Regions from separate parts of the Undibacter mobilis genome, predicted to be linked through region 1. Evidence: riboswitches for the same ligand, from Rfam matches in the RefSeq annotation. Region 1 holds a riboswitch; the other holds the start of a gene.
What was found. Region 1 has a riboswitch for thiamine pyrophosphate ahead of DXH78_RS19625 (hypothetical protein). Riboswitches for the same ligand answer to the same signal wherever they lie in the genome.
Positions count from the first base shown of each region.

Region 1 (5,893 bases):
TCTCGAGCGACATCGAACGCGAGCGCTGGCAGAAATTCATTTTCCTCACCGCCATGTCCGGCGCGACCGCAACCTTCCGCTCATCGATCGGACCGATCGCCGCCGATCCGGACCTGCGCGACTTCTTCAGGCAGTTGATGGAGGAAGCTTACGCCGTCGGCCGCGCCAAAGGCGTCGCGCTCGATCACGCATTCATCGACGAGCGCATGGCGCAGATCGCCGGCACGATCGAGCCCGGCATGAAAGCCTCGATGGCGCACGATCTCGAGCGCGGCAACCGACTCGAGCTCGACTGGCTCGGCGGCAAGGTGCGTGCGCTGGGCCGCGCGTCCGGCATCCCAACGCCGGCGAGCGACGTGGTCTGGAACGTGCTGAAGCTGCACCGGATGGGACGGCCTTCGTGACACAAACCTGATCAGCCGCGCTGCTGGTCACGCGCCGCTCATCGGCCTAAAATCCGCACGCGACGAATCGAGCGGAGCGGACCGATGGGACGAATTTTCGACGCCATTTTCTATGTGATCACCGCACCGCTGCGGTGGTTCGGCCGGTCGCGCCGCTTCCGCGTGATCGCCGGCGCGCTCATCGTCGTGGCGCTGTTCTTCGCCGCCACCTTGTGGGCGCTCGACCGCTTCTTTCCGCCGGCCAATCAAGCCAGCCGCGTCGCCGCCAAGCTCGAGCCGTTGCCGCCATTACCGCCGCTGTCGCGTCCGTCTTACGTGATCGCGCCGGTGGCCGTGTCGATCGACGCCATCCAGCGTTCGATCGAAGCCTCGACGCCGCGCAATTTCTCCGGTCAGAGCGGCAATCCGGTCAGCGGCCTGCTGCAGAAGGCCGACATCGGCCTCACGGTCAATCGCGGCAACATGGCGGTAAGCGGCCGCGCCGGTGAACTCACCGTCAACACGCCGCTGACCGGCAATCTGCACATTACCGGCCAACTCGGCGCGGCCGCCGGCAACCTGACCGGCGGCGTCGCCGGCGCGCTCGGCGGCCTGCTTGGCGGTGGCCAGCTCGGCGGCGATCTCAACAAGGCTATCGGCGGACTGGCTGGCCGCGTGCTCGATCAGAACGTCGAATTGCGCAGCCAGGTCACCGTGCGCTCGCGGCCCGAATTCGCCACCAACTGGCGCGTTCATCCCAATCTCGCGGCGCAGATCAGCGTTGCCGACAGCGCGATCAACATCGCCGGCATTCGTCTCAACATGGCCGGTGAGGCCAAGCCCCTGATCGAGCAACAGGTGAACCAGCAGGTGGCCAATTTCGAAGGCCGCATCCGCAACGATCCGATCGTCGAAGTGACGGCGCGCGAGCAGTGGCAGAAGATGTGCCGCTCGATTCCGCTGGGCGGCGGCAATACCGGCCTGCCCGCATTGTGGCTGGAGATGAAGCCGGTGCGCGCCGCTGCCGCGCAGCCGCAGATCGATGCGCGAAACGTCACGCTGGTGATCGGCGTTCAGGCCGAGACGCGCATCCTGGCGCAGGCGACCAAGCCGGCCTGCCCGTTCCCGGCGTCGCTCGAACTCGTGCCGCCGATGGAAAACGGCAAGCTGGTAGTCGGCGTGCCGATCGACGTGCCGTTCACCGAGCTCAACAAGCTGATCAACGCCCAATTGAAGGGCAAGCGCTTCCCCGAAGACGCAAGCGCGGCGGTCGAAGTCGAGGTGCTACGTGCCTCTCTGGCCGCGGCCGACGATCGCCTGCTGATCTCGCTGCGTGTCAAGGCACGCGAGCGCAAGAGCTGGTTCGGCTTCGGCGCCGAGGCCGATGTCGATATCTGGGGCCGCCCGAAGCTCGATCCGCAAACGCAGATTCTGCGCCTCACCGACATCTCGCTGGCGGTGGAGACGGAAGCGGCGTACGGCCTGCTCGGCACCGCGGCGCGTGCGGCCATGCCCTACCTGCAACAGGCTCTGGCCGACAACGCCATGATCGATCTCACGCCCTTCCTCAACGATGCCAAGAAGAAAATCGGCGAGGCGATGGCCGACTTCCGGCAGGCCGGCCAGGGCGTCGCGGTCGATACCGCGATCAACAGCCTCCGCCTCAACGGCATCGCCTTCGACTCCAACACCTTGCGCATCATCGCCGAAGCCGAAGGCACGGCACGGATCAGCGTCACGCAATTGCCGAGGATGTAATTCGGCTCACTTTGTATTCGTGAGCCCCGACGCCGTCGTCATCGCTGCGATGTCTCCCTTTGTCATTGCGGGGGGCAGCGAGTCGAACGCAATGGCGGGCCCTCCGAATATGCTCTACAAATCTCTGCGGATGGGTTTCGGAGGGTCAAATCCATGGTTCGGAAGGTCGGTGTTCTGGTAGTCTTGGCGTTGCTCGCTTTGTTGCCCGTGCGGCAGGCAGCGGCGCAGAACAATACCATTGGCGGTGCGATCATCGGCGGCGGTATCGGCGCAGTCGTCGGCGGCGCTGCGACCGGCAAGGCCGGCGGCGCTGTCGCCGGCGGCATCATTGGTGCCGCTGCCGGCGCCGCGATCGGTTCGCAGATGGAGCCCCGCGGCCGTTACTACTGGTACGACGGTCGCTGCTGGCGCAAACATCGTGATGGCAGCTATCACCGCGTGTCGCGGAACTACTGCTACTGAGCAGCGCAACGGCCGCGGCTAGCGCGCGGCGTCCGTCCGCACATGCACGACGGCAGTGTCATCGGCATAGACGCGCGTCCAGCCCGGCATACGGTCGAGCAGACCGACCGCCGGCGTCGACGGCGCCAGCAAGGTGACGTCGATATCGCGTGCCCGCATCAGATCGTAGAACACGCTGACATTCTTGAGATTCACCGCGGCATCGTGGCGCAGGAAGAAATCTGCGCCATAGAGCTCGGTGCGACCGTCGATGAACGGCTTGACGCCCTGTGCAATCAGATAGCCGCCGAAGTCGTAGGAATTGAGCAGATGCGTCCGGCCGGATGCCTTCACCGCCGCAGCCGCGCCGGCCGGCGACACCTCCGCGCGCGGTGAGTAACGCAGCGACAGCGGCAGAACCACGCTCATCACCGCGGCGAACAGCACGAGCGCCGCGGCGGCGGCCGTATAGAGCGGCTTCGCATCGCCGGCGGCACGGCCGCCAAGTTGCGGCGCCAAAGGCGCGGCCAGGAACAGCGGCGCAACAAGGCCCAGCATCTCACCGCTGCGCGACTGGCTGAGCGCCATATGCACGAGACCGAGCACAACGAGGATGCGCACCGGCGGCAGCGTGATGCGGCGATAGAGCAGAAAGCCGATCGCCGCGAGCAGACAGATTTCCAGACCGCCGAGCCTGGCGAAATTTTCCGGCTGCCATTCGCCGATCAGCGCCAGTGCCGGCCCCAGGCCAAGAATGCGCCGCGTCACCAGAATCGACTCCGGCCCGTAGGGCGTGATGCACGCGGCGGCGAGCGCGGCAACGCCGAACAACGCCCAGCGCAGCACCACCCGCATCCGCTCCTGCGCCTTTGCATTGATCAGCGCCTCGAGCGCGACCGGCGCGATCAGGAACAGACCGAAGGTGAAGCCGCCATGCAGATTCGCCCACAGCGCGATCAGGGGCAGCAGCCAGAATGACGGCGCGCGCTTCTCATCGGCGGCGCGCACCAGCCCCGCGACCCACAGCACCATCACCGGCAGCGCCAGCGCGTGGGGCCGCGCCAGCATATGCGGCGCGGCAAGCACGAAGGCGGCCACGGTGAGGACCAGCGCCGGCATCGGGGCAAGATGCCGCATCAGATGATAAGCCAGCAGGCCGAAGGCCGACGCGATCGCCAGCGCGCTGATCGCGACGACGCCGCTCCAGCCGACCGCGTTGTAAACCGCGGCGAAGATCACCTGCGCCAGCCACTGGCTGGAGATCCACGGCTCGCCCGCCATCGTCCAGGAATAGACATCGACATGCGGCACGGCGCGGTTGGCGATCATCCAGTCGCCGAGCGCGATCTGCCAGTAGGTGTCGGCGTCGTTGAGCAGCTTGCCGCCCAGCGCCAGCAACATCACATACATCAGCGACGCCACCGCCACGGGCCAAGCCACAGAGGCTGGAACCGCGCGCAGCGCGGAAAACCCGGGACGCTTGGCGTCGGCGGATGGAAAGACCACGGCAAGGCCCTCTGAAAGCGTCAGCTCCCGCCATGCGAGCGCGGGCGAACGGAGGCCATTAAATCCGCGAAGCGATAACCGAGAGTAAATGGCCTGGAACAAAGGCTTCAGCCGATTGACACAGCCCCGAACGAGCCTAGATTACGCGGATTCCGAGGGGTGCCCGGCGACATGGCCGGGCTGAGAGAGTCCCTTTGAACCTGATCCGGGTCATGCCGGCGAAGGGACAGGACACGCCAATGCAGGCTTCATATTCCATTGCCCGAATCGCCGGCCCGGTCATGGCCGTGCTCGGCATTGGCGCGCTCATCAACGGCGCGGCCTACAACGAGATCAGTCGCCAGCTGCTCGGCAACAGCGCGATGGTCGCGCTGTCGGGCATTCTCGGCCTGGCGACGGGCCTCGCCATTCTCAACGCGCATCCGCGCTGGACCGCCGACTGGCGCAGCCTCATCACCGCGCTCGGCTGGCTGCTGACCGTGATGGGCGTGTTCCGCATTTTCGCACCCGACCTCGTCCGCTTCATCGGCGCCACGAGCAATCCGCGTGTCGTTACCGTGCTGGCGATCATCTTTCTGGTCGTCGGCGGCATTCTCACATTCAAGGCTTATGTGGCCGAACAACCGCAGAGCCAGCGCAGGGAGTTGAAGTCATGAACAAGCCCGTCACCGCCGCCGATCTCGTCACGCCGAAGGTCACGACCGGCCCCCTGCCCGCCTCGCGCAAGGTGCATACCAACCCCGCCGCAGCGCCGGACATCAAGGTGCCGCATCGCGCGATCAAGCTCTCGGATGCCTCCGGCGAGCCGCCGTTGCCCGTCTACGACACCACCGGGCCTTACACGGACGACAACGTCGCCATCGACGTCGAGAACGGCCTCAAGCGCGCGCGCATCGAATGGGTGAAGGAGCGCGGCGGCGTCGAGGAATATGAAGGGCGGCCGATCAAGCCAGTCGACAACGGCAACGCCACCGGCAAGCACCTCGCCCGCAACTTCCCGAACACGCCGAAGCCGTGGCGCGCCATCGGCGACGCGCCGGTGACGCAGTATGAATTCGCCAGGCGCGGCATCATCACCAAGGAAATGATCTACGTCGCCGAGCGCGAGAACCTCGGCCGCAAGGCGATGCTCGACCGCGCGCAGGCCGCGATCGCCGACGGTGAGAGCTTCGGCGCCGCGGTGCCGGCCTTCATCACGCCGGAATTCGTCCGCGACGAGATCGCGCGCGGCCGCGCCATCATCCCGGCCAATATCAACCACGCCGAACTCGAGCCGATGATCATCGGCCGCAACTTCCTCGTGAAGATCAACGCCAATATCGGCAACTCGGCCGTCACCTCTTCCGTCGAAGAGGAAGTCGAGAAGATGGTGTGGGCGATCCGCTGGGGCGCCGACACGGTGATGGACCTGTCGACCGGCCGCAACATCCACAACACGCGCGAATGGATCCTGCGAAACAGCCCCGTCCCGATCGGCACCGTGCCGATCTATCAGGCGCTGGAAAAGGTCAATGGCGACCCGACCAAGCTCGACTGGGAAGTCTACAAGGACACGCTCATCGAGCAGGCCGAACAGGGCGTCGATTATTTCACCATCCACGCCGGCGTGCGGCTCGCTTACGTGCCGCTCACCGCTAACCGCGTGACGGGCATCGTGTCGCGCGGCGGCTCGATCATGGCGAAGTGGTGCCTGTCGCGGCACAAGGAGAGCTTCCTCTACGAGCGCTTCGATGAAATCTGCGACCTGATGCGCAAATACGATGTGTCGTTCTCGCTCGGCGACGGGCTGCGGCCCGGCTCCATCG
Region 1 is NZ_QRGO01000001.1:2,082,302-2,088,194, reverse strand. It holds gene DXH78_RS09930 (ketopantoate reductase family protein) at 1-404, shown strand, start outside; gene DXH78_RS09925 (DUF4403 family protein) at 489-2,141, shown strand; gene DXH78_RS09920 (YMGG-like glycine zipper-containing protein) at 2,295-2,603, shown strand; gene DXH78_RS09915 (hypothetical protein) at 2,622-4,088, opposite strand; TPP riboswitch at 4,234-4,332, shown strand; gene DXH78_RS19625 (hypothetical protein) at 4,328-4,744, shown strand; partial or broken gene thiC (phosphomethylpyrimidine synthase ThiC) at 4,741-5,893, shown strand, end outside.

Region 2 (5,893 bases), 360 kb from region 1:
CCGTTCACTCCGGACCCTTCCAGGGACGCGCAATGGAACCGCGGTGCCTACCTTGTCAACGGACCTGGCCACTGTGCCGAATGCCATTCCCCGCGCGACATGATGGGTGGCATCGTTGCAGCAAAGCGTTTCGCCGGCGGTCCCAATCCTGAAGGCGAGGGTTTTGTGCCCAACATTACGCAGCAAGGTCTTGGCTCGTGGTCGGACAAGGACATCGCAGAGTTCCTGAAATCGGGTATGACTCCCGAGTTCGATTCCGCAGGCGGCAGCATGGCTGCGGTCATCCGCAATACGGCGCAGCTCAGCGACGCCGACCGGCTGGCGATGGCGGTCTATATCAAGTCGCTGCCGGCGGTCGCCGGCCCGCCACGGCCGGCGAAAAAGTAAAAGCGGGGCAGCCCGCGCGCTAAAGAGGGGCGACAAGACCGGCGCGGAGAGTTATGGAGGGGTTCTCCATGCATCACCCGTCGCCCGATCTCCTCAAAGCCATCGGCTTCAAGATTTTCTCCGCACTGCTGTTTGCTGCGATGTCCGCGCTCATCCGGCAACTCGGCGAAACCGTGCCGGTGGGGCAGATGGTGTTCTTCCGCTCGGCCTGCGCAATACCTCCGGTGCTGCTGATTTACGCTTTCCGCGGCGAGATCATGACCGCTGTGCGCACCAACCGCATCTTCGGTCATCTTGGTCGCGGGACCGTCAGTGTTTGTGGCATGTTCTCGAATTTTGCCGCGCTGGCGCGGCTGCCGCTGGCGGATGCCACCGCTATTCAGTTCGGCTCGCCCCTGATCACGGTGGCGCTCGCCGCTCTTATCCTCAAGGAGCGTGTACGCGTCTTCCGCTGGACCGCAGTCGTTGTCGGCTTTGTCGGCGTGATTGTGATGCTCATTCCGAATTTTGATCCGGGCCGTTATACTGCGGTCGGTGTAGGTGCCGCTGCGGCGGTCGGCTCGATATTCGCGGTCATTGCCGCCTTCTGTAACGCCGGTGCCGTGATCCAGACGCGGCGGCTGACGCAAAGCGAATCGACGTCGTCGATCGTTTTTTACTTCTCGCTGTCCTGCGCCTTGGTCGGCGCGGCGACGCTTCCCTTTGCCTGGTACACGCCGACCCGCGAGGAGCTGATGGCGCTCGTCGCCACCGGCATTCTCGGCGGCATCGCGCACATTTTTCTGACCGAGAGCTACCGTCACGCCACCGCGTCGGTGATCGCGCCGTTCGACTACACGTCGCTGATCTGGGCGCTGCTGCTGGGCTACTGGTTCTTCGGCGAACTGCCGAGCACGCTGGTCTATGTCGGCGCGTCCATCGTGGCTGGCGCCGGGCTGGCGGTGCTGTGGCGCGAGCGGCGCCTCGGTATTGACCGGGCCCCCGAAGCCGAAGGCCCGCGGCGGCCGGAAATTTGACGTTACAAAGCTACGCGGTAAATGCCTTAAAGGTGATGATTGTGTAGGTGTCCTTGATCCCCGGGATGCAATGCACCTTTTCGTTCACGAAGTGGCCGATATCGATCTTGTCGTCCACGTAGAACTTCACCAGCAGATCGTAATCGCCGGCGGTCGAATAGATCTCCGAGGCAATCTCGGCCTCCGCCAGTTCGTTGGCGACCTGATAGGCCTTGCCGAGCTCGCATTTGATTTGGACGAAGAACGGGGTCATTGCGGTGGGGTCTCCGGGGTGCCGGGGCGTTTCCTGCAACACAGCAAAATCGCGCCAGCCTGGCAAGGTACCGGTTTGGACACCGGTTTTCCCGGTCTTCCGGCCGCCTGATCGAAGCGCTCTTGCCTTGCTGCGCCAGTGCGTCTAGGTATCGTTCAGCGATCTCGTGGGGTGTCCGGCAACGTGCCGGACTGAGAGGCCGGAAGTCTGGCCAACCCAACGAACCTGATCCGGGTCATGCCGGCGGAGGGAGAGAGATGCAGGAACCGATAGCCCCACTGCGCCAGTTCACATCGCCTGCGGAGTTTGTCTCCGCGGTCGCGGCCGTGCTCGAGCGCGTGCGCACCAAGGCGCCGCGCGTCCACTGCATCACCAATTCTGTGGCGGAAAACTTCACCGCCAACGTCCTCCTCGCGTTGGGCGCCGTTCCCTCCATGACCTTGTCGCCGGTGGAGATTGGCGCTTTTGTCGCCCGCGCCGATGCCTTGCTGGTCAATCTCGGCACGTTTGGCCGCGAGCGCCGCGAGGCGACCTCGATCGCGGTCGATACCGCGAACCAGGGCGGGTTACCGTGGATTCTCGATCCCGTTTTTGTCGATCGCGCGCCGCCGCGGGCAACTTACGCACAGGATCTGCTGTTCCTCCGCCCCACGGCAATGCGGCTGAACGCGGCCGAATTTGCGACGCTTGCCGGCGCCGGCGACCAACTCGCCGATCTGCGCGCCTATGCACGCGAGCGCGATATCGCGATCGGCCTGTCGGGCGCGCGAGACCTGATTGCCGACGGCCGGCGTGCGGTCACGCTCGCCAATGGCGATGCGATGATGGCGCGGATCACAGCGATGGGGTGCGCCGCTTCGGCAATGGTCGGGGCCTGTCTGGCCGTCGAGAAAGATGCATTTGTCGCGACTGCGGCGGCGCTGACGATTGTCGGTGTGGCCGGTGAAATGGCGGCGGAAACCGCGCGGGGCCCGGGCAGCTTCGCGGTGGCGATCCTCGACGCACTTTATTCCATCGATAGTGACACGCTCGCGGCACGGGCCCGCGTCACTGTGACCGAGTAACGATCTGCAAAGGTAGCGACCGATGACGCTCGATCTTAGCCTCTATGCCCTTGTCGATCCGGCGGTTGCCGGCGGGCGTTCGCTGCCCGGCCTCGCGGCCCTGATTGCCGATAGCGCGACTTTGGTGCAGCTCCGCGACAAGCATGGTTCGACCCGTGTCATGATCGAGGAGGCGCGCGATGTCATGGCGGTGTTGCGGCCGCGCGGCGTGCCGCTCCTGATCAATGACCGTATTGATGTTGCGCTCGCTTCCGGGGCGCATGGCGTGCACATCGGCTGGGACGACATGGATGCCGTTGATGCGCGCCGTCTTCTCGGCAAGGATGCGATTATTGGCTTGAGTATTAAAACGGCTGAGCAGGCGGCGGCCGCGCCGCTCGATCTGCTGAATTACGTCGCCATCGGCGGCGTTTACGCGACAACGTCGAAGGACAATGCCTCGACCCCGATCGGCACCGATGGCTTGCGCGATCTCGGCGCCGTCATACGCGCCCGCAAGCCGGGCTATCCAATTTGTGCCATTGCCGGGATCACCGCCGATAATGCCGGCGAGGTGATTGCCGCCGGTGCCGATGGCGTCGCGGTGATCTCGGCGCTGTCGCTCGCGCTTGATCCGGCCGATGCGGCGCGGCGCTTGCGTGCCGCGGTTGACGGTGCGCTTGCCGGGCGGAGTGGGGCATGACACCGGTCGCGCTGACCATCGCCGGTTCGGATTCCGGTGGTGGCGCCGGCATCCAGGCCGACCTCAAAGCCTTCGCGGCCAATGAGGTGTTCGGCACGTCGGTCATCACCGCACTGACGGCGCAGAACACGCAAGGCGTCTCGGCGATTCACGACGTGCCGTTGGTGTTCATAGCGGCGCAGATGGAGGCGGTGTTCGCCGACTTCGATGTGGCGGCGGTCAAGATCGGCATGCTGTCGCGCGCCGAGACCATCCGCATCGTCGCCGCCGAGCTGCGGCGCCGCAACGCGCGGCACATCGTGCTCGATCCGGTGATGGTCGCGACCTCCGGGGACCGGCTGCTGAGCGAGGACGCCGTCGCCGCGCTGCGCGGCGACCTGATGCCGCTCGCCGAGATCGTCACGCCCAATCTGCACGAGGCCGCGGCGCTGACCGGCCGGCCGCTCGCGCGCAACGAGGCGGAGATGGAAGCGCAGGCGCGCGACATCTTCGCCTTCGGCCCGCGCTGGGTGCTGGTCAAGGGCGGTCACGGGGACAGCGCCGAAGCCGTCGATCTGCTGCTCGGCGGCGACGGCGCGGTGACGCGGCTGGGGGCGAGGCGCATCGACACCCGGAATACCCACGGCACCGGGTGCACCTTGTCCTCCGCCATCGCCGCGAACCTCGCCAAGGGCATGGACCTGATCGCCGCCGTGCGCGCCGCCAAGGATTACGTCACCGGCGCCATCGCCGCCGCCGACGCGCTCAAGGTCGGCCACGGCCACGGCCCGCTCAATCACTTCTACAAGTTCTGGAGACAGCCATGACGACCCGCCGCCAGTTCACGCTCGCCGCCGCCACCGGCCTTGCCGCCACCGCCACGCTCGCCGCGCCGACCATCGCCCGCGCGCAGACGGTGAAGTGGCGCATGGTGACGTCATGGCCGAAGCGCTTGCCGGGCCCGGGCATGTCGGCCGAGCGCGTCGCCGAGCGCATCCGCACGCTGTCGAACGGGCGCCTCGACATCAGCGTCTCCGCCGCCGGCGAAATCGTCCCCGCCTTCGGCGTGCTCGAGGCGGTCGGCAACGGCGTCGCCGAGATCGGCCACACCGCTTCGTTCTACTGGCAGGGCAAGATGGCGGCCGCGCCCTTCTTCACCACGGTGCCGTTCGGCCTGACGCCGGCCGAGCACGTCGCCTGGATCGACGCCGGCGGCGGCCAGGCCTTGTGGGACGAGTTGTACAAGCCCTTCGGCGTCAAGCCGTTCATGGGCGGCAACACCGGCGTCTGCATGGGCGGCTGGTTCCGCCGCGAGATCAAGAGCCTTGCCGAACTGCGCGGGCTCAAGCTGCGCTCGCTCGGCTTAGGGGGCGAGGTCTATCGCCGGCTCGGGGCGACGCCGCAGACGACGTCGCCCGCCGAAATTCTCACCAGCATCCAGTCCGGCGTCATCGACGGCGCCGAATTCGTCGGCCCCGGCACCGACATCGCGCTCGGGCTCTATCGCGCCGCGCCGTTCTATTACTATCCCGGCTTCAACAAGCCGAACGGCACCGGCGAGGCCATCGTGTCGCTGAAGGCGTGGGAGACGCTGGCGCCCGATCTCAAGGCCGTGGTCGCGCATGCCTGCGCCACCGAAGCCAGTTACGCGCTGGCGGAAATGGAGCGGCTCAATGCGCAGGCGCTCGGCGTGCTGATCAAGGAGCACAACGTCAAGCTGGCGCCGTTCCCGGCGGATGTCATCGCCGCGGCACGCCGCCAGGCCGACGATGTCGTCGCCGAACTCGGCGCGCGCGATGCGATCGCCGGCAAGATCCACGACTCCTACAAGGCGTTCCGCGACAGCGTCGCCGACTGGTCGCGCGTGTCGATCGAAGCGGTGCTGCGCGCGCGCGTGGGGTAGATGAGTCTTTGTCAGTCCGGGGCACGCCGGCAGGCGTGAACCCGGAATCCAGCCGCATCGTTTTTCGTTGCTTGTCGGGTTCCGGATCGCCGCTGTGCGGCGTCCGGAATGACGAGGGCGCCGGCGAATTCATCATTCATTAACGATGGAACTTTTGCGGCGTTGTTTATTCCGAATCGCCGCCGCATCGCCATGAACGGCCTTTTGCCGCGCGCTGCGCCGAACCGGCTTTAGAAAAAGCGCGATAAATACGGGCTTTTTGCGTTTAACCCGGCCTTAACCACAGATGGTCCATCTCTATTAACCATACGCACTGCTTCAAATGCGTATGCGTGTTTCGCCGGCCCGGTGGCTGGCTCCCGTGGTGGCTCCTGCCAGCGCGGTCGTAAGGGGTTCGAGCGCCAGACCGATTTGCGGCTCTGGTCAAAAAGGAGATCAACATGAAGCGTCTATCGATGGCCATGACTGTCGGCCTGTTTGTTGCGGCGGCGGCAGCGCCGTCGTTTGCCGCTGACCTGCCGCGCCCGTCCTACAAGGCGCCGGTCTACGCCCCGGCCTACTACAACTGGACCGGCTTCTACGCCGGTATCAACGCCGGCTACGGCTTCG
Region 2 is NZ_QRGO01000001.1:2,438,689-2,444,581, forward strand. It holds gene DXH78_RS11450 (c-type cytochrome) at 1-387, shown strand, start outside; gene DXH78_RS11455 (DMT family transporter) at 456-1,403, shown strand; gene DXH78_RS11460 (Lrp/AsnC ligand binding domain-containing protein) at 1,414-1,656, opposite strand; TPP riboswitch at 1,814-1,926, shown strand; gene thiM (hydroxyethylthiazole kinase) at 1,914-2,720, shown strand; gene thiE (thiamine phosphate synthase) at 2,743-3,402, shown strand; gene thiD (bifunctional hydroxymethylpyrimidine kinase/phosphomethylpyrimidine kinase) at 3,399-4,208, shown strand; gene DXH78_RS11480 (TRAP transporter substrate-binding protein) at 4,205-5,284, shown strand; gene DXH78_RS11485 (outer membrane protein) at 5,725-5,893, shown strand, end outside.
Region 2: it holds a riboswitch for thiamine pyrophosphate, as region 1 does, so the genes downstream of both, thiM (hydroxyethylthiazole kinase) here and DXH78_RS19625 (hypothetical protein) in region 1, are expected to answer to the same signal.